Regions from separate parts of the Photobacterium japonica genome, predicted to be linked through region 2. Evidence: riboswitches for the same ligand, from Rfam matches in the RefSeq annotation. Region 2 holds a riboswitch; each other region holds the start of a gene.

Region 1 (10,102 bases), on a different contig from region 2:
CATCGACGCGTTCTACTTTGAGTGACCAGCCTTCATGGCTTTCAACCACATCACCGACATTGAACATTACACGGGTCACGGGCGCATCATTACGAGCGTAGAGACGGTTCTCATCACAGGCGGAGAACATGAGTGTCACGGTTCTGGTATCGACAGCCATGACTGTCCCTAAACCGAGATCACTTTCAGTATCACTGATCCAACGTTGACCCAAAGCAAATGGCATAGTGGTTAAAACCTTCTAATTATTTGAAATTAAGGAGAATGCGAAGCCGGTGCGCTCACATATTTGATCTACACTCAAAGATATACCGTACGATAAGTTGAGCGCAGCCGGTGTCGGCTGTTGTCGTTGGTATATAAGTGTAAGCCAGAATTCGCACCGGTAAAAAAGGGAGGATATGTTACTGCATGCCGTGAGCAAGGTCACGGTCAAAGTAGCAAGAAAATTACAAACTGGGTGTGTCACATTTAGTTCATTGTCTCCGGTCTTTAATAGTAACAACCCCATGCCGACTTCGGTCAGCAACACAGCGGTGGGCAACCCCGTTACTTCGTTACCAAGGAGGTCCTTATGGATGACGCTGAAAGGAAAGTCTTTGTCCTAGACACGAACATTCTGCTTCATGAACCCCTCGCCATCTACTCCTTCAAGGAGCACGACGTGGTCATTCCGATGACCGTGCTAGAGGAGCTCGATCGCATCAAAGACAGCAAACGCGATGTGTCGCGTGATGCCCGTGTTGCGATTCGCGCGTTAGAGGATATCTTCCACGACGCCACCCCTGAGCAAATTGCCGAAGGGATCCCCATTAACCCACAAGTCGAAGGCTCCGTGGCGATTTTCGCTGATTATGAAATCACGGAAACCGTGCACGCCTTTGCTGATAAAGCCGGTGATAACCGGATCCTTAACGGGGTACTGTATCTTCAGGCCCATTACGCGCCGCGGGAAGTGGTACTGATCACCAAAGACATCAACATGCGATTGCGCGCCAAAGGGGCGGGGGTCTGCCATGTGGATGACTACCGCAGCGATCAGTTGATTGACGATGTAAAGCTGCTGACCAAAGGGTTCCATCAATTCACGGGGAGCTTCTGGGCTCAGGTCGGTGAGTGTCACTCTGAAAACCGCGGGCGTGCAACGTTGCATACCTTACCGATCGCGCTGTTTGAGACGCCGTTCATTAACCAATACCTGATTGATGAAAGCGCGGACTTTGCGGCGCGAGTGCAGACGCTGGACAGCGATACCGTGACCTTGAAAGACATTGGGCATGAGCGGTTGATGCACCGTCAGGCGTGGGGGATCCACCCGAAAAACATTTATCAGGGCATGGCACTCGATGCCATGATGGATCCGGATATTGACTTGGTGATTTTGACTGGCCCGGCGGGCTGCGGGAAAACCATTTTGGCGATGGCTGCCGCGCTCGAGCAAGTGATTGAAAAGAGCATGTATGACAAGATCATCGTGACCCGTAACACACCGGAAATTGCTGAATCCATTGGCTTTTTACCCGGCACAGAAGAAGAAAAAATGTTGCCGTGGCTGGCGGCGGTCACCGACACCATGGAGGCACTGCACAAAAACGATGTCTGTACCGATGGCTCAATGAAGTACATCTTCGATAAAGCCAATATTCAATTTAAATCGATTAACTTTATGCGCGGTCGCTCAATCCAAAATGCGTTTGTTCTGCTGGATGAGTGTCAGAACCTGACCGCCTCACAAATTAAAACCATCATCACCCGTTGCGGTGAAGGCACCAAGTTGGTGTGTTCGGGCAACTTGGCGCAAATTGATTCCAGTTACCTTTCTCCCGTCACCTCGGGCTTAACGTACATCGTTGAGCGTTTCAAAAACTTCGAGGGCAGTGCCAATATCTATCTCAATGGGGTCGTGCGCAGTCGCTTGGCAGAATTTGCCGAAGAAAATCTGTAATCTAAGCACACCTAACAATGCATAAATAAAAAAGGGCGATGCACCAGTGCATCGCCCTTGTCTGTCTGGGATTGAACGGTAGTGCTCGCTAACTCATCCCTAAGTACCGCTTTAATCCGTCATGCTCGGGCGTGGTCAGCATGGCTTGCGTGTCCCCAAACAGCGTAATTTCCCCGTGCTCAATGAAGGCGCATTTATCGCTGATCGTCAGTGCATCGTCTGGGCTGTGGGTGATCATCAACACCGTGATGTGCTGTTCGCGCGCCAGTGTTTGCACCAGTGCCAGCATCTCTTTACGCAGCGCGGGGTCAAGGGCGGAAAACGGTTCATCCAGTAATAACAATGGGCGCTGACGCAGCAAGCAACGCGCCAATGCCACGCGTTGACGCTGGCCGCCGGAGAGTTGCTCCGGTAAACGGGTCAGATAGTCCGCTAACCCAACACGGGTTGCCGCCGCCGCCACATCCGCCTTGTCCTGCGTGGTTAAGCGCAGTCCCGGATGGCGTCCCAGCGCGATGTTGTCGTGCACGCTCAGGTGCGGAAACAGGTTATGTTCTTGAAATAGCATCGACAGCGGGCGTTGTGACGGATGTTGTTGGTCAATCGGTTCACCGGCGATGGTTAGCGCACCGCTGGCTGGGGTCAGAAAGCCTGCAATCAATGCCAGCAGGGTACTTTTACCGGCGCCGCTTGGGCCGATCAGCGCCACGATGTCCCCTTGATTGACCTGTAAATCAAAGCACAGCGCGGTGTCTTGCGTGCGGTGATCCAGACGTGGATAGCGATAACAGAGTTGGCTCAGAGTTAGCATAACGGTTTCCGTATGAGCAGCTTTTCCACCAGTGTGAATAAGCCCAAACTCAAAAGTAATAAGATCAATGCCGTGACGGCGGCCGCGTCCATTTGGTAGCTGCCCAGTAGTTGGAATAAATACAGTGGCAGGGTTTGGAAATCATTGCTGCCAAACAGGGCGATGGCCCCTAAATCACCCAGTGAGAGCACAAAGCCGATCGCCAGTGCTTGGGCTATTGGCGCCCGTAATGCCCGCCATTCCACCAGCCACAAGCGGGTGAGGCCGTGCATCCCCAAACTTTGGCACAGCGGGTCATATTGTTGGGCAATATGCAGCATGGGCTGGCTCAGGGTTTTGAGTACATACGGCAGCGCCATCAGAGCATTCACAGCCACCACAACCCAGAACGCGACGGAAAATGCATCGGTAAACTGGCGCAATAACAGGAAGATCCCGGTACTCAGTACCAGCCCCGGCGTGATCAAAATGATGGTACCGATCAACTCGATGCCATCGGCGGCCCAACGTTGACGGCGTAAGCGCCATTGGCGGCTGGTGAGCAATATCGCGACGCCGCCGATCACGGCCAGCAGGGCGGCGATGATGGCGATGTGTAGCGATTGTCCTACCGCTTGCCACAAGGCAGGGGCTTGTAATTGACCCAGGGTGTGGGGATTCAGCCCCGCGAGCACGACGGCAAACAGCGGCGGTAGCACTAACAGCAGCGCAAGGCCAATCCACACGCCGTCCCAGCAGCGACTGGCTAAGGAATCAAACTGTGGTTGGCGAGCTTGTTTAGCCGACGTGTGCGTGGTGGCTAACGGTTTGGCAAACCGTTGAGTCAGCAGCACTAAGCTGCCACACAGCACCATTTGCCACAGTGCCAGTATCGCCCCGCCGGCTAAATCAAAGTCGTAACGTAAGGCTTGGTAAATCGCCAGCTCAATGGTGGTGGCTTGGGGGCCGCCACCCAGTGCCATGATGACGGCAAAACTGGTGAAACACAGCATGAACACCAAGCCAATTACATGGGGTAATTGCTGGCGCAAACGCGGCCAGGCGACAAACATGAACTGCTGCCCACTGGATAGCCCCAAATGGGTCGCGAGTTGATGTTGTTCGTGCGGAATGCTGTCCAGACTTTGGTACAACAGGCGTGTCGCTAACGGCAGGTTCAAAAATACATGAGCGAGCAAAATGCCTTGCAATCCGTACAGGGACACATCCGGTTGCCAGCCTAACGCATGTAGGCCATGCATCAGTAAACCGTTATTGCCATAGATGGCCAACAGACCGAATACCGCGACCAGCACCGGCAGCACCAGCGTCATGGCAAATACCCGCAAAAGCAGGGCTTTTCCGGGAAATTGGCGGCGTGACAGTGCATAGGCGACAGGGATCGCCGGCACGACACTTAGCAGTGTCGAAAGTAGGGCTTGAGTAAAGGAAAAGCCCGTTACATGGCGTAAATACGGATCCTGCCATAACGGCAGGATATCGAGTGTGTTCGCTTCAACGATTAACGCCCCTAAGGCGCAGATCACGATGGCGATAATGAGCCCGGCGCTAAACAGGCCGGGCAATAAAGCGGTGTGGCGGGAATGCAAGGTAAGTGCCTACTATCGGGATGAGTTACTGAGTCAGCGCATATTGCCATTCTCGGATCCAACTGCGGCGCTGTTTCGCGACCTCATCGGCGTTAAATTCCAGTGCCTTGCTTGGCAGGGTTAATTGTTCAAAGCCTTCGGGTAGCGTTTGCTTGATCACCGGATACATCCAGTTGCCCGTTGGGATTTGGTCTTGGAATGCCGGCGTCAAAATGAAGGCCATGAACTGATCCGCCAGTACCGGGTTATCACTGCTTTTCAGCTTGGCGGCCACTTCCACTTGCAGGTAATGCCCTTCGCTGAAATTCGCGGCTTTGTATTTCGCGTCTTTCTCTGCGATCCGGTGATAAGCCGGTGACGTGGTGTAAGACAGCACCATGTCCGCTTCGCCTTTCAGGAACATGTTGTAGGCTTCCGACCAGCCCTTGGTGACGGTGACGGTTTTCTTCGCCAGTTGTTGCCACGCGTCTGCGGCCTTATCGCCATAGACGGACTTCATCCACAGCATTAAGCCTTGGCCGGGCGTGGATGTGCGAGGATCTTGATATAGGATGTTGAGATCATCGCGCTTGACGAGTTCATCCAAGCTTTTCGGTGGGTTAGTCAGTTTGCTGCTGTCATACACAAAAGCAAAATAGCCAAAGTCATACGGCACGAACGTGGTGTCTGTCCAGCCATTCGGGATGGTGACTTGACGGGTATCCACGGTGTGTTCGGCCAGCAGGCCGGTTTTTTTCGCTTCGCTGATCAGGTTGTTATCCAGTCCTAATAGCACATCGGCTTTTGAATTTTTGCCTTCCAGACGCACGCGGTTCAAAATGGATACCCCATCATCCAGTGCGATGAATTGCAAATCGCAATCACACTGCGCTTCAAAGGCTTTTTCAATCGCCGGTCCCGGTCCCCAGTCAGAGGCGAATGAGCTGTAGGTGTACACGGTCAGCGTGTTATCGCTGTTCGCGTTGGCATTTTCTGCGGCCCATGCTGGGCTGGTGGCGATCGCGCTCGTCAATGAGACAGCAAAAAGGGAAAGGGCTTTTTTCACGGTGTGCTCCTGCTACGTTTGCATCCGGCAAACGAGATAAATAAGAGGGCACAGGGTTGAGATCTGCCTGTCAGTCGAATGTGTCTGATCTGGGCAGAAAGTGCATGACTCGGTCTCAATTCCTACGCCAGTGCTAACTGGATCAGGTTCAGTGGGTTTTGCGGTGCAATCTCAGCCCTTTTTTGTGTTCGGGCTCCCCAATGAGAACGAGCATATTGTAATAGGGGGATGCTGGCGTGGCTAGTGCTCAGCAAGGAAGACAATCACTTATTGGGCAGCATTGAGTCGCCAGTCATAGTCGTAACGGACATGTTGTAAGGTGACAGGCGTCCCGGTACGGTAGCGGTTGAGGTGCTGTTGCAGCTGCGCTTGCGTGCCAAAGTCACTCCCGTACCAGTCATAAATGGAGGATAACTGGACGCGATCGCTGTCTATCTTGACGCCTTTGTCACTATTAATGAAGCGCTTGGCAGCCTGCTCTAACAAGGTGTCGGTGTTATTGGCGGTAAAGGCGCGCGGCAGCAAATCAGGACAGCCGAGGCTGGCACAATTGACTGCGTAGTGAATACGCGGATCACGCCAGATAGGGCGCAAGATCCGGTGTTCGATATCATTGAGGGAAAGTGGTTTGCCGTTGATGGTCACGACGTCGTCATCCCACGGACCGAAGCTGAAAAAGCCGCCGATCTTGGTGATAGACGACACCGGATAATGAGCGAGGATCAGCTTCACAGTCTGCGCGTTGTACAGGTTCACCCAATAGGCAAACTGCTCACGGCGATTGAGTTGGCGCGGATCGATAGCAGCCAGATCGCGCAGGTAGCGGCCCAGTGCGTACTGATCGTTGTCGGTGACGGCACTATAGCGAAAGCGGGTTTGTGAGGGCGCGACGACCAAGTAACGATCCAGCAACTGTTGCCAGCGTTGATGATCGACGGTCTGCGTACTGTTGGCTTGGGTCGCCTGCCAATATGGCCAGAGGTCGGCCTTGGGCGCAGCCCACGATAGCGAGGGGATGAGTAACAAGCTGACGAGCAAGATCAAACGCATGGCGATCTCCTTGAAAAGTGGGCTGATGAGCCTATATAGGGTTAAGACATCAGACCGGCAAAGAAGAGAAAAGCTTTCGGGAGGATAAAAAATGCGCCGCAGCCCATGATGTTATCTGGCTGAGGCGCGTTTTGTGAATCGAGGTTAGGCTAAAAATGCGGGGATATTGCGCTCATAATCCGCGATTTTCGCTTCATGTTGCAGCGTCAGACCGATGTTATCCAGACCGTTAAGCAAGCAGTGACGACGGAAGGCGTCGATCTCGAACGTATATACTTTGCCATTGGAGGTGACCGTCATCGCTTCTAAATCCACCGTGATGGTTGCGCCTTCGTTCGCGTCCACATACTGGAACAGTTCATCCACTTCCTGCTCAGTCAGGCGTACCGGCACCATTTGGTTATTGATGCTGTTGCCGTAAAAAATATCGGCAAAGCTCGGCGCGATCATGACCTGAATACCGTAATCTGCCAATGCCCACGGGGCGTGTTCACGGGATGATCCACAGCCAAAGTTTTCACGGGCGAGCAAAATGCTCGCACCCTGATAGCGCGGCGCATTCATGATGAACGCGGGGTTCGGCTGCTGACCGGCATCATCCAAGAAGCGCCAGTCATGAAACAGATGTTTGCCAAACCCGGTGCGGGTGACTTTTTGCAGAAACTGCTTGGGAATAATGGCATCGGTATCGACATTGGCGGCGTCCAGTGGGACGACCAAGCCAGTATGCTGTTGGAATCCTGTCATTGTGCGTTCCTTCTGTTAGGCCGGCGTTGCCGCAGGTTCAAGTTCACGGATATCAACGAAGTGGCCCGCACACGCGGCAGCAGCGGCCATGGCCGGGCTCACCAAGTGGGTGCGACCATCACGGCCCTGACGGCCTTCAAAGTTACGGTTACTGGTGGACGCACAACGCTCATGCGGTCCCAAGCGATCGTTGTTCATCGCCAGACACATGGAGCAGCCCGGCAGGCGCCATTCAAAACCGGCCTCGATAAAGATCGTATCCAGCCCTTCTTTTTCAGCCTGTGCTTTCACTTGCTCCGATCCCGGTACCACCAAAGCTTGCACATTGGCGGCCACTTTACGGCCTTTGGCAATCGCAGCAGCAGCACGCATGTCTTCGATGCGTGAGTTGGTGCACGAACCGATAAACACTTTATCAATGCGGAAATCGGCCAGGGTTTTGCCTGCTTCCAGCCCCATGTAAGCCAGTGCTTTCACGGCAGAGGCTTGCTCAACCGGATCGCTGAAATCACTCGGGGATGGGATCGGTTGATCGACTGCAATAACTTGGCCGGGGTTCGTGCCCCATGTTACTTGTGGTTTGATGTCTTTGGCATCCAGTGTCACCACGTGATCAAACTGCGCATCCTCGTCAGTTTTCAGGGTATCCCAGTACGCCACTGCCGCATCAAAATCGTCACCTTGCGGGGAGAATTTACGGTCTTGGATGTAGTCATAGGTGGTCTGATCCGGGGCGATCAAACCGGCTTTGGCCCCCAGTTCGATGGCCATGTTACACACGGTCATGCGGCCTTCCATCGACAGATCGGTGATGGCTTCCCCACAGAATTCGACCACATAACCGGTCCCACCAGCGGCGGTGGTTTTGCCGATGATCGCCAGTACGATGTCTTTGGCGGTAATGCCGTCAGCGACTTTGCCGTTGACTTCGATCTTCATGGTCTTGGCGCGGGCTTGTTTCAGGGTTTGGGTCGCTAGCACGTGTTCGACTTCTGAAGTGCCGATCCCAAAGGCCAGCGAGCCAAAGGCGCCGTGCGTGGCGGTGTGAGAATCCCCACACACAATCGTCATGCCCGGCAGGGTGATCCCCAGTTCTGGCCCCATCACGTGCACAATGCCCTGATACGGGTGGTTAAGATCGTACAGGGTGACGCCAAACTCTTCACAGTTTTTGGCCAGTGTTTCCATTTGGATCCGTGCCATTTCGCCCGACGCATTAATGTCTTTGGTCTGGGTTGAGACGTTGTGATCCATGGTGGCAAAGGTTTTGTTCACCTGCCGCACCGGACGGCCTTTTTCTCGCAGGCCATCAAAGGCTTGCGGCGAGGTGACTTCATGCACCAAGTGACGATCGATGTACAGGATCGGGGTTTCCCCTTCGGCTGCCACCGCCACGTGGGCATCGTAGACTTTTTCATACAGCGTCTTGGGCGCTTTATTATTCGACATGTCTCATTGCTCCTTGCGGCGGTTAGGCTTGGCGGATGTACTGGGCGATTTTGTCACCCATTTCGCTGGTGGTGAGGGCCGGACGGCCACCGGCCAGATCCGCGGTCAGTTCGCCGGCCTCCAACGCTTGTGACACTGCCTGCTCAATGGCGCGTGCTGCAGGCTCTTCGCCCAAGCTGTAACGCAGCATCAGTGCTGCCGACAGAATTTGTGCCACCGGGTTTGCAATGTTTTTACCCGCGATATCCGGCGCTGAGCCACCGGCCGGTTCGTACATGCCGAACTTGTCTTGGTTCAGGCTGGCAGACGGCAACATGCCCATCGAGCCGGTGATCATGGCGCACTCATCCGAGATAATGTCGCCGAAAATGTTCGAGCACAGCATCACGTCGAACTGCGACGGATCTTTGATCAGCTGCATGGTCGCGTTGTCGATGTACATGTGGTTTAGCGTCACTTCTGGGTAGTCTTTGGCGACCGCTTCGACCACTTCACGCCATAGAATGGAGCTTTGTAGGACGTTGGCTTTATCGATCGAGTAGACGTTTTTCTTGCGCAGCATGGCTGATTCAAACGCGATGCGGGCGATGCGTTCAATCTCAAAACGGTGGTACACCTCGGTGTCGAAGGCTTTCTCTTGGGCGCCTTCTCCTTCACGGCCTTTTGGCAAGCCAAAGTAAATGCCGCCCGTCAGTTCACGCACAACCACGATGTCAAAGCCACGTTCAGAAATGTCTGCACGCAGCGGAGAGAAGGCTTCAAGGCCGCTGTGGATCTGTGCCGGACGCAGGTTGCAGAACAGTTGGAAGTGCTTACGCAAAGGCAGTAGCGCCCCACGTTCCGGTTGATCGTTCGGTGGCAGGTGTTCCCACTTCGGGCCACCGACAGAGCCAAACAAAATCGCATCCGAGGCTTCACAGCCTGCCATGGTGGCTTCAGGGAGTGGGCAGCCGTGGTTGTCGATTGCAATACCGCCGACATCAAACTCGTGACACGCCAGCGTAAAGCCAAATTTTTCTTGTACCGCGTCGAGCACTTTGTGGGCTTGCTGCATCACTTCGGGACCGATACCGTCCCCCGGTAGAACGGCGATGTTATATGTACCTGCCATGGTTATACTGTCTCCATTTGGGATTTCTGTTTAATTTCTGCAATTTGATCGGCGCGATGAATACTGTTGATCACGTGAAGCAGGGCTTGGCCAGAGGCTTCGACAATGTCGGTAGCCAGACCGGTACCGTGGTACTTGCGGCCTTTATAGTTGGCAATGATGTCGGCCTGGCCGAGGCCATCTTCCCCTTCACCTTTGGCGGTGAGATCGAATTTATCCAGCACAATGTCATAGCCCGTCAGGCGATAAATACACTGGTACAGCGCATCGACGGGGCCGTTACCGACAGCGGCTTCACATTTCTCTTCGTCACCACACTGTAGCTTGATGGTGGTGGTGGCCATGACCGTGCCAG
Region 2 (10,102 bases):
CACAATTATCCACCATAAATAATTGTCATTTCGATTGCAGTAAAGGAAGCGTGAGCGGTGAAAATAGCAGTATATACGATGTTAGTGGCAGGCTTGGTCACAGGTTGCAGTTCTGCCCCGGATCATGATCAATCAAACTCCCAGACACTGGAATCACAGAAGCACTCAGCAAACCACCGCACCAGTGGTAACGATCCCCGCTATACCTATATACCGATGGACGTGCCACTGTCATCAACCCCGACGTTTGATACGGTCTATCGTCAGTGGCAAGGCACGCCGTATAAATTAGGCGGCACCAGCCGTAAAGGCATTGATTGTTCAGCATTTGTACAAGTGGGCTTTTCTGATGTCCTGAAAATGCAATTGCCGCGCACGACGTCTGAGCAAGTGCGTAAAGGCAAATGGGTGGATATAAAAGCACTCAAAAAAGGGGATTTGGTCTTCTTTAAAACGGGTCGTAACCTGCGCCATGTGGGGATCTATGTCGGTGATGAACAGTTCCTGCATGCATCAACCTCACAGGGTGTCATGATCTCTAGTCTGAACAATCCATACTGGCAACGCACCTATTGGCAAGCCCGTCGTATTACCCCGTAGGTGAGATGCTGATCTCGATAGACCGCTATACTCTAGGAGCACCAAAACGTAAACGAGGTGATCCTATGGCTATCGCAATGACTGTCGAGCAGTTCCTGGACAATAACAATATCGATTTTAATCTCACCCAGCATAAGCACACTGACACATCTTTTAGTTCCGCTATTGCGTCTCACGTTCCGACGGCGCAAGTCGCTAAAGCGGTAGTGCTAAAAGATCAGCAAGGCGAATTTTTAATGGCGGTCGTGCCCTCTAACCGACGCGTGATGATTGATAAAATCAGTCGCATGCTCGGCAAACCGTATTTCTTGGTCGGGGAGCATGAGTTATCGCAGCTCTTTCAAGACTGTGAACCGGGTGCGGTGCCCTCATTAGGACCTGCTTATCAGGTGGATATGCTGGTGGATGACATGTTGCTCGAACAAGACGAGTTGTACATTGAGTCCGGTGACCACAAGCACTTGATCCATGTGGATCAAACGCAGTTCCAAAAGATCATGAAAGACGTACCGCACCAAAACATTAGCGGCTATCGCATGATGTATTCACAAGGGCATGAAGGGCGACACTGGGAGTGGGAGTGAATCACGTCGCAGTGTTTATCGATTGATGATCGTACTAGACAGACTGTACAAGACTACTTCGAGACAGGTCTAAAAAAATAGCCCACGGCATGATGCCGTGGGCTATGTCTATATTGGGCGGAGTGTGTGGCGGTTATTGCAGTCTTAGCCACAATCCAGGCAGGCTGGTAAAGCCGGTGGTCACACTGGCGACCTTGCCTTTCTCTATGATCACCACCGTGGGTACTGCCGTGAATCCCCACGCTTTCATGATATTACCTCGTTGATCATTGATCGTTGTAAAGCGGTAATCATGATGATCCAGATAGGCAGCTAACCGGCGATCATCGCCAGAGTTTAACGCCACAGTGATCACGCGATAGTCATCCGCCAACCAGTTAACGGCGGGACTCACAAAGCGGCATACAGAACACCATGATCCCCAGAAATACAGCATGACGGGTTCATCTTGGCTGAGAGCGGCTAAATCCATCTGCTCACCAAGTAACGTTTGCAGGTGTGGTGTTGGTAGCGTGTCCGTCGGCAGATTGCGACTGCGCCACATGTCCACCCCCATACTGACAACAGTCACCAATATCAGCATCCATACTGCTTCTTTCAACCAGCGTTTCCAACGGGGTGAAGAAGGGGGATTCGCACCCGTTTGTGCCGATGCGTGTTTATCTTGAGATGTCGTCATCAGCTTGCCTTACTGTGTGGCGGACTGTGCAGCTGATGATAGCGCATTGAGCACATCATCATTGGTCAGGATCACCGGTAGGGGGATGCCTTTCGGTGCTTTCGGACCATAGACGATATTAAACGGTACCCCGTAACGGCCATTTGAGCGTAGGTAGCCGGTGATGTAATCTGACGGTTTGGTCCAGTCACCACGCATAAGCACGATGTTGTCGCCGGCAAGTTGGCTGTGTACCGGATCTTGCAATAGCACACTGACTTTATTGACCTTACAGGTGATACACCAATCGGCCGTGACATCCACCACCACGGTTTTGCCTGCTTTCACATAGTCATCAATCGCTTCTACATCCAGCGGCTGCCATGCATGATCTTGCGGGAGTGGCGTTGACCAGTTATCGGCGGTCATGCTGCCCGCGATCAAACCACCACCGCTACCCAGTACCACCATGGCGAGTGCGAAGATCACCGGTTTACGGCCTTTCGTTTTGCCCAATCGCCATAGCAACACGGTTAGCATGAGTGCACCAATAATGGCTACCACAGGCGTGCTGAGGAAGTTGGTCATCAAGCTCAGTAACCACACGCTGGTCGCAAGCATCATGAAGCCAAACAGGGTTTTGACTTTGTCCATCCACCCCCCCGGCTTAGGCAGCATTTGTGCCAAGCGTGGGAAGAGGGCAATCACCAACCACGGCGCTGCCATACCGATGGCCAGCGCAGTGAAGATAGCGATCAAGGTCAGCATATCGGCGCCCAAGGCAAAGGCCACGGCGGTACCTAAGAATGGCGCGCTGCACGGCGTTGCCAGTAGGGTCGCGAACATGCCTTGCACAAAGTGACCGACGTAAGACTCATCCCCTTGGGTGGCCAACCAGGTATTGGTATTGCTCGACAGGCGGATCTCAAACAGCCCCAGCATGTTGGCCGCGAAAAGGGCGGTGATCACCACCATCGCACCAATGAAAAACGGACTCTGGAACTGAATGCCCCAGCCGAGCGCTTGCCCTGATACTTTCAGTGCGATCAGGAAGCCTGCCAGTAGCCAGAATGAAGTCACAATGCCAGCTGCCGACGACAAAAACTGCAAGCGAATTTGTTTTCGTGCCAACCCTTCTGCCGCAATCACGCTACTCAGTTTCATCCCCAAAACAGGAAGCACACAAGGCATGATATTCAGGATTAAGCCACCCAGCAGGGCAAAGCCGATGATTTCCCATAAGTTAGTGCTGCTATCTACGGGGATCGCAAGGGGTTGATGGCTGGCAACCGCCGTTTCTTCGACCGCAAAACCGTTATCACTGATGGTGATATTCAAGGTTTCATTGTTCAGTTTTGGTGTGCCAAACCAGCTGTTTACCGGCATTGTTGCGATCAGCGTGTTGCCATTAATGTCGACAGTCGGCTTTAAGAATGAAGCGTCTTTCACGTTCTGGGTGTCGCCATCGACAAACACATCCGGCTGCTGCCAGCCTAAGCTGTTGGTAGCAACCAGCGTGAGCTCACGACTTTTTTCATCCCAACTGGCGGCATCAATGGTGACGGACGGTTGCGCTTGTGGGACGTGGCTCATGCCTTGGTTGTACAAGTGCATGGCTTCTTCGTTATAACGTACCGCGTTCGGTTGGAAGTTTAGCGTGATCTCGTAGTCGGTCAGCACACAGATATTGGTACACGACGACATGGTTAATTTGCCGGACACAAAAACCGGCTTCTCCATGTCTTCAATGTGCAAAGTCATGGGGAAATTAATGTGGTGCTTATAGCCAAGGGTTTCTACGCCTAAGAACTCATAGCGTTTTGGCATCGGCCAATGCCAGTCGACATCGCTGACATTGCTGGACAATGCCCAATCAATCGAGGGGGCAACACCACCTTCGCCCGGGCTGCGCCAGTAGGTTTTCCAATCATCATTCAGTTGGACTTCAAGCAACCCTTCGACTGTTTTAGCGGCCGGATCGGTTTGCCCTGTGAGCATAAAGCGCACTTGAATAGGCGGGTGGTCTGGGTTATTTAACCACCCCGTAGAGGCGTTGTTTGCCCATGCATTTAACGACATGAACAGGCTCATGAATGCCATGATTAGCACAACGAAAGTACGGGTGGTTGAGACACGGCGAGCTTCGATGCGGCCGTGTGGATACAGGTGATTCACTGTGGTGACTCCAAAAATAAAAACGTTACAGAACGCGCTTACGCGATGGCCAGAATGGACTCAGCCGGTTTCATTCCCGGAAAACACAAAAAGTCAGGTGACGCCGCTGCGTCGGAATAATCGGTTCAGTGAGAACCGGTACCAGTAACCCTGCGCCGGCAAAGACAGCAAAGGTAAGGACGATAAACAGTAAATTGATGATGCCGTGTTCAAGTTGGGGCGAGTGCCACGGTAGCAGGTGGTCAGTCAGCGAACAGGCGTTGCTGATGTCGCTGTTGGCTATGCGGGTGAGGGCATCATTTTGTTGCGCTTCGGCGTGCAACGCGTCGATCTGCATGGCAAGAAACGCGACGATAGGGTTTGATTGTGCCAACGCCGGTGTATTGCCGGTGATAAAGGTCGCGTTAAGCGTATCAACCGCGTTGACGGTCGGTGATGCCGAGCAGGTCGTTGTTAGTCGTGTATTTTGACTGGTGCACACAAACATCGCCATGGCGATTAACCATAGGGCGTATTTGGCTCGTTGGCGGCGTGTGTCAGTGGCATACATGAAAAACGTTTTTAGACCTTACTTCAGTCAGCGTGTTGGGTATCAACAGGCTGAAAATAAACATGCTTGAACGAAATCAGACCGGCCGTAGCACGAAAAGTTTCCCTATCACCCTAAATTCCCTCAAGATGCGATCTTCAACGAAAGGGTATTGGGCGTTCACTTGAGTATGGGCTATTTTCGTTGTTTTTTTGCAGGGCTGCAAGGGTGAAAAAGCCACCTGCCGCTCAGTGCAGGTGGCTCCAGATTGCATGACGACGATGCCGTTTTTGCAATGCGCCTGTTTTTACGCAGACACGGTCGTGAAAATTAGCGCTTGTTACGCAAGTAACGCTTACGACGCTCTTCTTTTACGCGAATTTTTTCTTCGGCTTTGCGCTCGCTTTCTACAGCCACATCGATCAACTCTTGGGTGATCATTTCTGGGCGTTCCATCGTGATTTGACCCAGCGTACCGTTACGCAGTTCATTGATCAGAATTTCAGAGGCTTTGTGCAGATCCACGCGACCACCTGATTTCAGACAACCACGCTTGCGACCGATTTCTTCCATCATTTCGATTTCAGATTCTGGTAGCTCGTCAATGTCGTAACGGGCTTTCAAGCGCTCAGGGTAGGCTTGTGCCAAGTATTCAACGGTAAAGAAAGCCACATCGATGTAATCCATCGCGGTATCTTTCACTGCGCCCGTTGCGGCAAGGCGGAAACCACTGTGTGGGTTTTCCACTTTTGGCCACAAAATTCCAGGGGTATCAGACAGTACGATCCCGTTTTGCAGGTTAATACGCTGCTGCTGACGGGTAACGGCTGGCTGGTTACCGGTAATCGCCACTGAACGACCCGCAAGGGTGTTGATAATGGTCGATTTACCCACGTTCGGGATACCCATGATCATGGTGCGAATATGCTTGCCCATGTCTTCACGGTGTGGCGCCAATTTGCGGCACAGCTCAGTGATTTTATTCACTTCGTTAATGTTTTCAGTGGTGATGGCAATGGCTTTTACGCCTTGCTCTTTTTCAAGGTGATTGATCCACATCTCCGTCATTTCCGGATCCGCCAAGTCACGCTTGTTCAGCACTTTAACGACAGGCTTGTTGTTCTTTTCACGAAAGGTTTTGATCAGTGGGTTTTCGCTACTGAAAGGGATACGGGCATCAAGCACTTCAATGATCACATCGATCTTTGGAAGTACTTCCTCAATCTCTTTACGCGCTTTGTGCATGTGGCCCGGGAACCACTGGATGGTGTTACTCATAGGGAAGCTCTATTTTCTTTTCCGGCGTGCGAGCACCTTGGGTAAGCGCAACCGGTGGAATTCATGTCGGTTATTTGCAGCAGTCGCCTGCATCACCAACGATTACGGTTTGTGAGGAAGTGTAACGTACTTCTTGATATACATAAATCTTTTCACGCCGTTGCTGTGGAAGCGGCAGAAGGTAAACGGAGATGCGCGTATTTACTGTGCGTTAATGATAGCCAGCCACGTTAGCGAATCGGGTTGCCGTTGTCGTGCCTGTTCATGTGCGAGGGGGTCGGTCATCGTCCTTGTCTACATTTTCATGCCATTGCTTGATGCGGCCCTCTGCCGCCATATCATGGATGGCATCAATAAGGGCTTTGTCACGTTTTGCAAAATACAGGTCTTCTTCGGCTTTGCCGCGTAACTTCATGCGTTCTGAAAAGTCCATAACTCCTCCTTGCTGGCACTCAAAGGGCTTACTATAAGCGTAGACAAGCGGTATACCGTTTGAGAGTGAAATAGGTGACAGCTTGATCTTGGTCATCTTGTGATTACGTGAAGGGCATAGTAAGTTATGCACCCTTTTTTATATTGAGCTCTTATGATAATGATTTTCCGTTTAATGCAACGCTACTGGGTGGCAATTACCGTTTTAACACTGTTGGCTATCACGCTGTTATCCCTGTCGCCCATGCCCAGTTTGCCAACGGTGCCGGGAACGGATAAAACCCACCATTTTATTGCTTATGCGGCGTTAATGTTCCCAGCGGCGTTTGTCAGACCGCGATACTGGATCGCATTGGGTGGCGTGTTTTGGTTGTGGAGTGGGGCGATAGAGCTGATTCAACCGTATGTGAACCGTTATGGGGAGTGGTTAGACATGGCCGCGAATGGTGGCGGTATTGTGTGTGGCATTTCATTGGCGATGCTTGCCCGTTATGTGGTGAGTCATTTTACCAACACAAATGTTTCGAAAAGCATGTGAAAAAGTGTTTTGATACACATAATCAATACAATACAAGTTTGATATGTTGCTCTTTTATTAAATATTGTTACTATCGCAGCAGTGTAGTCGGGGAGCCTGATGGCTGAGATCGCTTTGCGAGACCCGTTGAACCTGATTCAGTTAACACTGGCGTAGGGAACTATCTGTCTTGCAGATGATGATCTTTCCTTTCTCATTATCCCTGTATGGGCTTGATATGTTCTAGAACGTCAGTTCAAGGGATTATCATGTCTATTTTATCGTACACTCCGCAACAACCTGTTGTCTCAACGCCGATTGTATTAACCATTGCCGGTTCAGACAGTGGCGGCGGTGCTGGCATTCAAGCTGATATTAAAGCGATTTCTGCGACGGGCGGTTATGCCTGCTCGGTCATTACGGCGATCACGGCACAAAATACGTTGGGCGTCTCTGCCATTTGTCCTATCCCGTTTGAACATGTGGAATTCCAGCTCGACGCGGTATTTTCCGATTTGAATGTGGTGGCGGTGAAAGTGGGTATGTTGGCTGATACCGATATCATCAAGGTCGTTGCCGCCAAAATTAAGCAATATCGTCCTGCCTATGTGGTGGTGGATCCTGTCATGGTGGCCACCAGCGGGGATCTGTTATTGGAAACCTCGGCCATCAGCACATTGAAGGCCGAATTGTTGCCATTGGCGGATGTGATCACCCCGAATCTGCCAGAAGCGGCGGCGCTGGTGGGTGGTCAGGTACCGGCTAACGAAGCGGACATGACGGCGATGATTGCTGACCTGCGTCAGTTAGGTGCCAAAGCGGTATTGCTAAAAGGTGGCCATCTTGAGCAAGACGAGAACAGTAACGATTTGCTGATTTTCGCCGATGCTGTGCAGCAACTGAGCGCAAAACGCGTACAAACCCGCAATACCCATGGCACAGGCTGTACCTTGTCGTCGGCGATCGCGTCTTATCTGGCACAAGGCAACGATTTATTACAAGCGGTGACGTTGGGCAAACAGTATATCTCACAGGCGATTTTGCATGCTGACGCGTTAGACATTGGTCAAGGTCATGGCCCTGTGCACCATTTCTTCCCTGGGCATAATGATGTCCGTTAACACGCCATGTGTGACGTCCATGAAGCCGTCACCGTTAGCGCCCCCTCGTGCGGTGACGGTGACGATTGAAGACGGCTATTTACGCTATCTCGACAGTGAAACGGCAACGTTGGCGGGGTTGAACATGCAGATCCCCGCTGGCCAATGGACCTGTTTATTGGGGCGCAGTGGGTGCGGGAAAAGCTCGCTGTTACGCTATTTAGCCGGGTTATTGGGTGACAACGTCGCGTGGAAGGGGCGTCTAACCACGACACCCGTGTCTGATCTGAACGGACACATCGCTTACATGGGTCAGCAAGATCTGTTAATGCCGTGGTTAACGGTACTGGATAACGTCATGTTGAGTACGCGATTTGGTGCGCCAGCATCGCATCGTTCCTCCGATTCCACCACCCATCATGCTGATCTCGCCAGTCACGCCAAAAATAAAGCCCTCACGCTATTAGCCAGTGTGGGCTTAGCCGACAAAGCGCATTATCGCCCTCAGCAACTTTCTGGCGGGATGCGTCAACGGGTGGCATTGGCGCGTACCTTGATGCAAGACAAACCCATGGTACTGATGGATGAGCCTTTTTCGGCGCTCGATGCCGTCACACGCCATAAATTGCAAAACCTCGCCTGCACGCTACTGAAAGGCAAAACCGTGGTGCTGATCACCCATGATCCGCAAGAAGCCCTGCGTCTGGCCGATGCGTTGTACATCCTGCAAGGGCAACCTGCTAGGGCGACGGCGCTTGAAGTGCCAGCGTCGACGACACCGCGTGACTACGATGCCGATTGCGCCCGCCTGCAGCAAGAGATCTTAACGCGCTTGGAGCAAGATGATGAATAACTTGACCCCATTAACGCCCGCATCCTCTGCTGTACAGTCGTCATCCTCCACAAAGGCGGCTGTTTCCGCGTCCCCGTTATCGCATCCTGTGGTGCGAGTGGCGATCAGTGCGGCGATCATCGTTGGTATCTGGCATGCCATTGTGGTGGTGTTTGCTATGCCGTCGTTCATTTTGCCGGCGCCGTTGGATGTGTTTGAACGCATGGTGCAGCGGCATGATGTGTTGTTGAAACACACTTGGGTAACCGCGCAAGAAATCCTGCTGGGTTTACTGCTGGGGTTATCCATGGGGTTGTTTTTTGCGTTGCAAATGCTGCTGTTCAAACCGCTAAAACGTTGGTTATTACCGTTATTGATCGCCAGTCAGGCTATTCCTGTGTTTGCTATCGCGCCGGTGCTGATGTTGTGGTTGGGTTACGGCATTGGATCGAAAGTGGTGATGGCCGCGTTGATCATTTTCTTCCCCGTGACGACCTGTTGCTATGACGGTTTACGCAATACCCCAACAGGGTACCTCGATTTAGTCAGCACCATGGGTGCCACGAAATGGCAACGGCTGCGTTATGTGCAGTTGCCAGCGGCATTGCCAACCTTGGCGTCGGGGATCCGTGTCGCAGTGGTGATCGCCCCGATCGGTGCAGTAGCCGGTGAATGGGTGGGGTCCAGTGAAGGGCTGGGCTACCTGATGCTCCAAGCCAATGCCCGCATGATGATTGATGAGATGTTTGCTGCGTTATTCATCCTTTCTGCATTATCGGTGTCGCTGTATTTCATCACAGACACACTGCTAAAACGCCTGATCCCTTGGCAAGCCGATTAACGCTGAGCGTCATAATTACCCTCTTACTACACCAGAATAAGGACACACAATGAAAAAGACAGGCATGCGATACGTCGCCTCGGCGGCTGCACTTCTTGTATCGCTCATGATGTCGGGTGCCGCGCTTGCGGATACCGCCGCTAAAACACAGCCGCTGACCTTGATGCTGGATTGGTTCGTGAACCCCAATCATGGCCCCATTGTGATTGCGAAAGAGAAAGGCTATTTCAACGCGAATGGCTTAGACGTCACCATTCAAGAGCCTGCTGACCCAAGCATGCCGCCTAAGCTGGTGGCGGCGAATAAACTGGATCTTGCCATTACTTACCAACCGAACTTAACCATTGATGTTGCGGCGGGTTTGCCGTTGGTGCGTGCGGCGACCTTAATCGCCACCCCGTTAAACACCCTGATGGTGTTGGAAGGCAAAGGCATCAACAGCATGGCCGATTTTAAAGGCAAGACAATCGGCATCGCGATTGCGGGCAATGAAGAAGCGACCATTGGCACCATGCTTAACAGCGGTGGTCTCAGCATGGATGACGTGAAAATCATC
Region 3 (10,102 bases), on a different contig from region 2:
TCCGAGTGAAGAATGGCGGCAGTCTACGTCGAACCTGATATGAATAGAAATGGTTTATATTCAAGTCACGATTTCCTTTTTGGAATATCACTATCCTTTCTCAATTCCTCCCTCACCACGCCAGCATGTCCTTCTCTCTTCAGTGCCCCCTTTGGCATCACATCAGGCCACAGTGGATAAATCCAGCCCGTTCCATTGCTGTTGCTACGCTGTAAACAGGATTTCACTGCCCACCAATTGCAGCCACTGAGCAAACACGCTAACGTAGTACGATCAGCCTGAACAGTTAAGCCTTTTCATGCGGCTACACAGCGGCCTTTACGGGAACGGTTAACTCTTCAGGCTGGCATCCATGCCGTCACAGGGACGGTGACAAGTGAAAGGAATAAAGCACATGCAAACCAATATCGCACAACGCGTAGCGCAGATCCGCCAGTGGTTGACTGACAACCAGCTGGATGCCCTACTGATCCCCCACGAAGATGAATACCTCGGGGAGTACATTCCCGACCATAACGAGCGCCTGCACTGGGCGACCGGCTTTACCGGCTCAGCGGGTATGGCGGTGATCGCGCGCGACAGTGCCGCCATGTTTGTTGATGGCCGCTACGTGGTACAAGTGCGCAAGCAAGTCCCGGGCGACATCTACGAATACCGCCACCTGATTGATGAGCCGCCAATGCAATGGGCCTTGGATCACCTGCCAGCGGGCAGCAAAGTGGCCATTGATGCCCGCCTGCACAGCAGCGCATGGCTGACCCGCCACACCGCCATGGTGGCCAGTGAACTGGAGCTGGTCTGCATTGACGACAACCCTATCGAGTTATTCTGGCATGACCGCCCTGCTGCGACGCTGTCAAATGCCAAACTGATGGGGCTGGATTTTGTCGGCCAAAGCAGTGCGGATAAACGCCAGCAAATCGCTGCGAACGTCACCAAGCAAAAGGCCGATGCCGCGCTACTGACTCAGCTCGACAGCATTGCCTGGCTATTGAACGTGCGTGGCAGCGATGTCCCAAGCCTGCCTGTACTGCTGTCGACGGCCATCATCCATGCCGATGCCAGCGTCGATTTCTTTATCGATCCTGCTCGCCTGCCCGCAGAGTTTACCAACCATGTCGGTGACGGCGTACGCGTCCAAGCCCCTGAAGCCTTGGAAGCGGCCCTGCAGCAATTAGGCGGCAAAGCGGTGTTGGTCGATCCGGCCACCAGCAATGCGTGGGCCAGTCAGGTTCTGCGTGCAGCCAACGCCACATTGATTGAAGCAGCCGATCCTTGCTTGCTACCAAAAGCGGCGAAGAACGCCACTGAAATCGCGGGCATGATAGCCTGTCACGTACGTGATGGCGTGGCGGTATCAAAATTCCTCGCTTGGGTTGATCGCCAAGTGGCACAAGGCAACCTGCTTGATGAAGGCACCTTGTCCGATCAACTGTGGCAATTCCGTACGCTCGACAGCAGCTGTACCGATGTCAGCTTTGATACTATCTCCGCGGCAGGCGGCAACGCCGCGATGTGTCACTACAACCACCTGAACCAACCGACACCAAGCGTGTTGGAAATGGACAATGTTTACTTGGTGGATTCAGGCGGCCAGTACCCAGACGGCACCACCGATATCACCCGTACTATCGCGATCGGCACGCCGGGGGATGAGGTGAAGCAGACCTTTACCTTGGTGTTAAAAGGCCACATTGGTTTGGCGTCAGCTCGCTTCCCTGCGGGAACCACTGGCTCACAGTTGGATGCCTTAGCGCGTCAACATCTGTGGGCATACGGGTTTGATTACGACCACGGCACTGGCCACGGCGTCGGCCACTTCTTGAGTGTGCATGAAGGCCCGCAGCGTATCGCCAAGGTATACAACCCAACGGCACTGCTACCAGGCATGGTCTTGTCTAACGAGCCGGGTTACTACCGCGCTGACGCGTTCGGCATTCGTATCGAAAACCTGGAGTTGGTGGTCGAGATTGAAACCGCGGGCGACAGACATGTCATGGGCTTTGAATCACTGACCCGTGCGCCGATTGATCGTCGCTTGGTGGACGTCGCCTTGATGACAGACAGCGAACTGGCTTGGTTGAACCGCTACCATGAGACAGTCTTTGCGGCGATCAGCCCAGCCCTTGAAGGCGACGACTTGGGATGGCTTGAACAAGCGACCGCACCGCTAAGCCGCTAAGCCGCTCATCCAAGAGCAGTAAATCAGCAAGCCACATAGAAACAGAGTAAAACAAAACGCCCGTCTTGCACGGGCGTTTTTCTTTATGCTGACTTCGTTACTCAGGCAGTTATCCCGAATAAGCGTGATGCCAATCCTTCCACACCACTTCAAACCCGTGCTGCTTGACCGCTTCCGCCACCTTGGCCACAGAGCGTTCATCACTGATCGCAAATTGCTCCAGCTCTGGCTCGCCATCCGCGTACCCGCCTGGCTGGGTTTTCGATCCTGCCGACATAGACGTGATCCCCAAAGGCAACACGTTATCGCGAAAGTGCGCGGATTCACGGGTCGATAATGACAACTCCACTTCCGGATTCAGTAACCGAAAGGCACAAATCAGCTGCACCAATTGAGGGTCTGTCATGATGGATTTCGGCTGCAACCCCCCTTCACACGGGCGCAAACGCGGAAATGAAATGGAATAACGGGTCTGCCAGTAAGTGCGTTCCAGATACGCCAAGTGCGCCGCGACAAAGAAGCAATCCGTGCGCCACTCATCCAGTCCAATCAAGGCACCAATACCGATTTTATCGATCCCCGCACGGGCCAAGCGATCCGGCGTGTCCAACCGATAGTGGAAATCCATCTTATTGCCCCGCAGATGATGCTCCGCATACGTCGAGGCATGGTAGGTTTCCTGATAAACCATCACGGCATCTAACCCGAGGGTTTTCAGCTCAGCGTATTCGGCCTGATCCAGCGGTTGCACTTCCATCGCCAAATAACTGAACTGCGATTTAATCGCGGGCAAGGCCTCACGGAAATAGTCCATCCCGACTTTGCGCTCATGTTCTCCGGTCACCAGCAAGATGTTGTCAAACTGCATCGCTTTGATCGCCGCGCATTCGCGCTCAATCTCGGCCACATTCAATGTACGTCGCTTAATCCGGTTCTCCATGGAAAATCCGCAATAGGTACACGCATTGGCACACAGGTTCGACAAATAGAGCGGGACATAAAAAGACATGGTATGACCGAACCGTTTGCGGGTCAGGGCCGCTGACTGCTGCGCCATTTGCTCAAGGTAAGGTTCCGCCGCTGGTGAGATCAGGGCTTTGAAATCCTCCAAGTCGCGCTTGGGCTTGCGCAGGGCCCGCTCCACATCCGCCGCTGTCTTGCTGTAGATAGACAGGCGAATATCGTCCCACTCCAGCCGCTGCCACACATCGACAAAACTCATCGCACGCTCCTTTATGCTGGCTGATCCAAAAAGGCCGTTAAGGGACTGGAAGCGATGGCTTGATTCACCGTCCCTGCCAGCCCAGCCTCATACGCCATGCGCCCGCCTTCCACTGCCAACTTAAACGCTCGCCCCATCACAATTGGATCGGCAGCTGCAGCAATCGCCGTGTTTACCAAGACGGCATCAGCGCCCATTTCCATCGCTTCTGCCGCATGGGACGGCGCCCCGATACCGGCATCCACAATCACCGGCACCCGCGCCTGATCGATGATGATTTCGAGAAAATCACGCGATGCCAGCCCTTTGTTGGTGCCAATCGGCGCGCCCAGAGGCATCACGGCCGCACAGCCGACTTCTTCTAGCCGCTTACACAACACCGGGTCGGCATGGCAATATGGCAAGACAATGAAGCCTTCGCGCACCAGCATCTCAGCCGCTTTCAGGGTTTCTATCGGATCGGGCATCAGGTATTTCGGATCCGGGTGAATTTCCAACTTCAACCAGTTGGTGCCCAATGCCGCACGAGCCAACTTGGCAGCAAACACCGCCTCTTGGGCATTCTTCGCCCCAGACGTATTGGGCAGCAGGTTCACCCCCGCTTCGATTAAGGGGGCGAGAATGTCATCGTCCCGCTTGTCGATATCCACACGCTTGAGCGCCATAGTGACCAATTCAGAGCCCGAAGCGATAATCGATGACGCCATGGTATGGCGGTTCGCGTACTTCCCTGTGCCTGTGAATAGGCGTGAAGAGAAGGTTTTATCTGCAATCGTTAACATCTCATCCTCCTGCAATCGCTTGAAACAGGGCAATACGATCCCCGTCACTCAAGGCCGTTGTCTCCCACACCGGACGCGAGACAATCTCTTCATTCACCGCGATGGCCGTGGCCTGTAGCGGCATCCCTAAATGTTCCAGCAACGCCGTGATGCTGAGCCCTTCCGGTACCGCCACGGCTTTATCATTAACCTTTAACGTAATTGTCGACATCAACATTGCTCTCTTTTGACACGGACGGGCCACACACCGGGCACGACGTATCTTGCGTGAAATGAAAAGATTGCCAGTGCAGGGTCAGGCCATCAAAGTGTTGGAGACGGGAGAAGCTCCCCTCTCCCGCGCCAGTCAGCAGTTTGAGGGTTTCCAACGCTTGCAGGGTACCGATATTGCCCACGACGGGGCCGATGATCCCACCGGTACTGCAGTTTTGCGGGGTGTCTTGCGCCTGATCCGCCAACGGAAACACACAGTGGTAACATGGCCCGTGACCGTGGCGAAAATCAAACGCCATTAACTGCCCTTGCCACTGGATCGCGGCCCCCGAAATCAAGGGAGTATGCGTCGCATAACACGCACGGTTCACCGCATGACGGGTTGCCAGGTTATCCGAACAATCAAGCACCACATCGGCCTGTGCCACTTCCATGGCTAAACGTTCAGCGGCCAAACGGGCATTCACCGCACGTACTCGCACGAGCGGATTGAGCGCCCGCAATTGTGCGGCGGCTTGCTCGGCTTTCGGCAAGCCCACATCGGTTTCCCGATAAAGTACCTGACGCGGCAAGTTAGAAGCCTCAAGGTGATCATCATCAGCAATCACCAATTGACCCACACCAGCGCCAGCCAAATACAACGCAGCTGCCGAACCTAAACCGCCGGCTCCCACAATCAACACGTTGGCCTGTGTGAGATTGACCTGTCCTTGCTCGCCGACCTCCGGCAACATGATCTGTCGGCTGTAACGTAAGAACGCCTGATCACTGAGCATGGTCGGGAACTCCTTTATGCTCGCGCACCAACACCTGCTGAAATGCAGCGACCGCGAGTGCCGGATCGTCGGCTTGGGTAATGGCGCGTACCACAGCAACACTGCTAACACCGGTGCGCCACACTTTCTCAACGCGTGACAAATCAATCCCGCCTATCGCCACGGTGGGGAACGCGTCGCCGATCAGTTTATGGTACAGCGCCAAGCGGTTGAGCCCTTGCGGCTTGGACGGCATGGTTTTGGTGGTCGTTGGAAAGATATGGCCCAGCGCGATGTAGCTCGGCGAGAATTCGGCCGCACGCAGAATTTCATAGTAACCGTGCGTTGAGAGGCCTAAACGCAGACCCGCAGCCGCAATCGCGGCGAGATCGGCGGTGGTCAAATCTTCCTGTCCCAAATGCACCCCGTACGCGCCATGATCGATCGCCAGTTGCCAGTAATCATTCACAAACACTTGTGCCTGATGCGAGGAGCCCGCAGCCACAATACGGGCAATTTGCGACGATAACGCCGGAGCGAGGGGATCTTTGATCCGCAGTTGGGTAGTCATGACACCGCATGTCAGCAACTGCTCCACCCATTCTGCCGAATCGACCACGGGATACAGCGCTAACTTGGAGCGATCCACAGGAGCAAAAGCCGCCACAGCCACTTCGGTATACTGCCAGCCCAACGCATCAACCTCGGCGTGATTCGCCGTTAACGGACGCGGAAACAAACGGCGATCCACTGGCCATGTACCGCCAGCGTCACCGTCTGTCTCAAACACATACCGACGCGCATAAGCGCGCGCCAAGGTCACCGCATCCTCTAAGGGATAGTCCAATGCTAAGGCGGCCAACAACATAGCGCGCTGAGCATCACTGCCGCCAGTATGATGGCAATACACCGCACGCGCTTCACCGTCGTGGTGCCACACATCAACACAGCCGCTGTCGGTCGGCAAGCCACACACCACAAGGTGCGATGAGATGGCAACTTGCTGCTGGATCTCGGCCAATGTCGGGTACGGGGCCAGCCATTGGTCACGCACCACGTAAACATATCGTCCATCCTCGTTATTGACGGGCTGTGTCGCGTCAAACGCCACACTGAAACGACGCCCGTCCACATCCATGTCTACCACTGCCGATTCACTCCATGCCAGATGCACCGGCTCGCCCAGCTGATAATGATCAGCGGCAGCCAATAATGGCTCAAGGTGCATCAACAACGGCGTCAGGTGATCGGGTAAACAGATGGTGTTCATTAGCTATCCTCTTTAGCAGGGTGATAAAGCTCACTGCCTCGGGCTTTGAATGTCTCCGACATCTGCTGCATACCAGCCTGCTGAATCGCCACCGCCGAATCGTCCATCACCTCAATAGCTACCGCTTTGGCGGCTTGTTGATCCAAATCTTTGGCGTATTCACGCACTTCCTGCGAAATTTTCATCGAACAGAATTTCGGTCCACACATCGAGCAAAAGTGAGCGATTTTGCCCGACTCTTGCGGCAGGGTTTCATCATGGTAAGCACGTGCCGTTTCAGGATCTAAACCGAGGTTAAACTGATCTTCCCAGCGGAATTCAAAGCGCGCTTTCGATAACGCATTGTCACGCACCTGCGCGCCGGGATGACCTTTGGCTAAGTCTGCCGCATGGGCACACAGCTTGTACGTGATAAGCCCTACTTTGACGTCTTCTTTATTCGGTAGGCCTAAATGTTCTTTCGGGGTGACATAACACAGCATGGCACAGCCGTACCAACCAATCATCGCTGCGCCAATCCCGGACGTAATGTGGTCATAACCCGGTGCAATGTCTGTAGTCAGAGGGCCGAGGGTATAGAAAGGAGCTTCATGGCAGTGCTTGAGTTGCTCTTCCATGTTTTCTTTGATCATGTGCATGGGGACATGACCGGGGCCTTCAATCATCACCTGCACATCATATTCCCAGGCGATCTTGGTCAGCTCACCCAAGGTACGCAACTCACTGAACTGGGCTTCATCATTGGCATCAGCCACCGAACCGGGACGCAGGCCATCGCCCAGTGACAGGGAGATATCGTATTGGGCACAGATCTCACAGATCTCGCGGAAGTGCTCATACAGGAAGCTTTCTTTATGGTGAGCTAAACACCACTTAGCCATGATGGAACCGCCTCGTGACACAATACCGGTCACTCGCTTGGCGGTCATGGGGACATAACGCAACAACACACCAGCATGGATGGTGAAGTAATCCACCCCTTGCTCGGCTTGTTCAAGCAACGTGTCGCGAAACACGTCCCAATTGAGGTTCTCTGCTACCCCATTCACTTTTTCCAGCGCCTGATACATGGGCACGGTCCCAATAGGCACAGGGCTGTTACGAATGATCCATTCACGGGTTTCATGAATATTACGGCCGGTCGATAAATCCATCACGGTGTCGCCCCCCCATCGGGTCGACCACACCAATTTTTCGACTTCTTCTTCAATAGAAGAACTGACCGAAGAATTGCCAATGTTGGCGTTCACTTTCACGAGGAAGTTGCGACCGATGATCATCGGCTCAGATTCAGGGTGATTGATGTTGGCAGGAATAATGGCGCGTCCTTCAGCGACTTCCTGACGCACAAATTCGGGGGTGATTTCGGCCGGTAAGTTAGCACCAAATGCCATGCCTGGGTGCTGTTGGTTTAACACCTCATCACGGTATTTGGCACGCCCCATGTTTTCTCGAATCGCGATGTATTCCATCTCGGGGGTGATCACCCCTTTACGGGCATAGTGTAGCTGGGTGACATTGGTGCCAGGTTTGGCACGGCGAATACGGGCTTGTTCACTAAAACGAAGATCATCCAGCGTAGTATCTGATAGGCGCTCTTTGGAGTAGGCCGAACTTTGTTCATCGAGCAATTCGGTGTCACTGCGCGATGTGATCCACGCTTCACGGATTTGAGGTAACCCGGTGTAAATATCAATCTCGTGGTTAGGATCGGTATAGAAACCAGAGGTGTCGTACACCCGCACGGGTTCATTCGGCTCTAGAATGGGATCATCTTTCGTGCCACCGACCAGACTGTCGGCTAAGCAGATTTCACGCATCGGCACTTGAATATCATCGCGGCTACCCGTGACATACACTTTATGCGAATTGGGGTAAGGTTGAATCGTCAATGATTCAATAAATTGTTTCGCTTCCAGTCTCGCTTGTTTGCGATTCGACATAGCAATTTCCTGTTAATCCATTTGGGAAAGTTGCTTGACGGATGGGTGCGTAAACAAGAGGCTACACGTAGGGGTATAGCATCATCTGATCCTGCAGTCAGGCTTTATAAGGTATGAGGCAACATATAAGCACATGACAAAAAAGATAATTTTCTCTTGTTCCCTTCGCAGGTATTAGCCTGATCAGGTTCTACGGATCCCGCAATGCGGTCTCAGCCCATGGGCACTCCGACAAGTTGAGCATTGAGTATAAATTAGCCATTTATCATCATCAACCCGAAACGGAGATTTCACCGACTATCATCCACAAACCCTACTGCATTCTCATTTTATCTCATTACTGGCAGACCAGCACATCGCCACGAATATGCTGCGATAAGGTATGGCCGACATCCCCTAACCAATGCACGCCGGACTTACGGCAACCGATGATCACCAAACTCGCTTCCAACGTCTCCGTCAACGCGATCAAATGCTTGATTACATCACCATTCGCGAGATGGATACCCGTCACGTGATAGGGGGACTGCGCTGACAATGCCATCAGTTGCTGCTGGCGCTTATGTTCAAGGCTCTCATGAGCGGCATCCAATTCAAGTTCGGCATCTGCAAAACTCACATTTCCCATGCCCGGCTCGACAAAGGCGACATGCAGCTCGGCGTTATTTTGCTCTGCGACCACCGCAGCTTTCACTACCAAGCGATGAGCTTCATTATCGTCAGGGTTAACCGCCACTAAAATTGTGGGATACAGCGCCATGATTCTCTCCTTTAATCTCAACAATGTGCGAAATGCCATGCTATACCTAATTGTCAGCCTACACCCTTGTGGGTACGGCGATATACAACTCAATCAATGATTGCAAAAATACCGCAGCCGGAAGGTGATAGTGACCGTCATAACATGGTATTAGTATGGCATTCTTTACTTATCGAATGAGATCCCAATGAACCAGTTCATTTTTCTGGGACTAATCGCCCTTGGTGGAGCGTTTGGTGCTTGCTCCCGCTACCTCATTTCTGAATTCTGTGTATCCTTGTTTGGGCGTGGCTTTCCGTACGGCACACTCGTTGTGAACGTGGTGGGATCGCTGATTATGGGACTGATGATGTCGGCCCTTAATCAAGGCATGATTGGGGCGGTACCTTCCCGCCCGTTAATCGGACTCGGTTTTCTTGGCGCACTCACTACCTTCTCAACCTTTTCCATGGACAACGTCATTCTGATGCAGCAAGGGGATTTCATCAAAGCTGGCCTGAACATCTTACTCAACGTCACACTGAGTATTACCGCCTGCTTTATTGGTTATCAGTTGATGCTGAAAAGCTAACCTATAACGTCATACACCCTTACCGCAGAAACAAAAAAGCTCTCGTTGCAAAACGAAAGCTTTTTTATTAGAACATCGAAAATTATAAATCCCAGAAACGAGCAAGGCCCTGATCTTTCGATCAGGGCCTTAAATGTGGCAGGGGTGGAGAGATTCGAACTCCCAACACGCGGATTTGGAATCCGCTGCTCTGCCAATTGGAGCTACACCCCTAGTGCATGTAAATATACTACTGATCCACACTCAAACTGCAAATACATTTTCTTGTACTCACTCACAGTATCCGTAAAAAATCACACTACATGACGTTTCTCACTTTTTACAGAGTATGCAAGTACTCGGTATCGATAGATCTACAACTCTGCCAGTTAAGTGTAAAAAACGAAAAAGGCGCTAGCATTTCT

The links. Region 2 has a riboswitch for thiamine pyrophosphate ahead of thiD (bifunctional hydroxymethylpyrimidine kinase/phosphomethylpyrimidine kinase). Riboswitches for the same ligand answer to the same signal wherever they lie in the genome.
Region 1: another riboswitch for thiamine pyrophosphate. It lies ahead of thiB (thiamine ABC transporter substrate binding subunit); the one in region 2 lies ahead of thiD (bifunctional hydroxymethylpyrimidine kinase/phosphomethylpyrimidine kinase).
Region 3: another riboswitch for thiamine pyrophosphate. It lies ahead of thiC (phosphomethylpyrimidine synthase ThiC); the one in region 2 lies ahead of thiD (bifunctional hydroxymethylpyrimidine kinase/phosphomethylpyrimidine kinase).

The regions. Positions count from the first base shown of each region.
Region 1 covers NZ_JAKJSN010000015.1:84,271-94,372, reverse strand. Annotated here, with positions in the region: gene rapA (RNA polymerase-associated protein RapA) at 1-226, opposite strand, end outside; gene L4C36_RS06705 (PhoH family protein) at 575-1,945, shown strand; gene thiQ (thiamine ABC transporter ATP-binding protein) at 2,034-2,756, opposite strand; gene thiP (thiamine/thiamine pyrophosphate ABC transporter permease ThiP) at 2,750-4,345, opposite strand; gene thiB (thiamine ABC transporter substrate binding subunit) at 4,371-5,390, opposite strand; TPP riboswitch at 5,493-5,600, opposite strand; gene L4C36_RS06685 (DUF547 domain-containing protein) at 5,658-6,440, opposite strand; gene leuD (3-isopropylmalate dehydratase small subunit) at 6,585-7,187, opposite strand; gene leuC (3-isopropylmalate dehydratase large subunit) at 7,203-8,636, opposite strand; gene leuB (3-isopropylmalate dehydrogenase) at 8,659-9,747, opposite strand; gene leuA (2-isopropylmalate synthase) at 9,750-10,102, opposite strand, start outside.
Region 2 covers NZ_JAKJSN010000044.1:14,449-24,550, reverse strand. Annotated here, with positions in the region: gene L4C36_RS16760 (NlpC/P60 family protein) at 58-600, shown strand; gene L4C36_RS16755 (aminoacyl-tRNA deacylase) at 666-1,184, shown strand; gene L4C36_RS16750 (protein disulfide oxidoreductase) at 1,318-1,863, opposite strand; gene L4C36_RS16745 (protein-disulfide reductase DsbD family protein) at 1,873-3,942, opposite strand; gene L4C36_RS16740 (hypothetical protein) at 4,088-4,510, opposite strand; gene ylqF (ribosome biogenesis GTPase YlqF) at 4,877-5,824, opposite strand; gene L4C36_RS16730 (hypothetical protein) at 6,087-6,257, opposite strand; gene L4C36_RS16725 (VanZ family protein) at 6,411-6,794, shown strand; TPP riboswitch at 6,873-6,970, shown strand; gene thiD (bifunctional hydroxymethylpyrimidine kinase/phosphomethylpyrimidine kinase) at 7,043-7,894, shown strand; gene L4C36_RS16715 (ABC transporter ATP-binding protein) at 7,914-8,726, shown strand; gene L4C36_RS16710 (ABC transporter permease) at 8,719-9,546, shown strand; gene L4C36_RS16705 (ABC transporter substrate-binding protein) at 9,596-10,102, shown strand, end outside.
Region 3 covers NZ_JAKJSN010000007.1:427-10,528, reverse strand. Annotated here, with positions in the region: gene L4C36_RS00525 (aminopeptidase P family protein) at 395-2,182, shown strand; gene thiH (2-iminoacetate synthase ThiH) at 2,292-3,404, opposite strand; gene L4C36_RS00515 (thiazole synthase) at 3,416-4,186, opposite strand; gene thiS (sulfur carrier protein ThiS) at 4,188-4,397, opposite strand; gene L4C36_RS00505 (HesA/MoeB/ThiF family protein) at 4,372-5,175, opposite strand; gene thiE (thiamine phosphate synthase) at 5,165-6,424, opposite strand; gene thiC (phosphomethylpyrimidine synthase ThiC) at 6,424-8,367, opposite strand; TPP riboswitch at 8,511-8,608, opposite strand; gene L4C36_RS00490 (universal stress protein) at 8,705-9,127, opposite strand; gene crcB (fluoride efflux transporter CrcB) at 9,315-9,698, shown strand; tRNA gene L4C36_RS00480 (tRNA-Trp) at 9,835-9,911, opposite strand.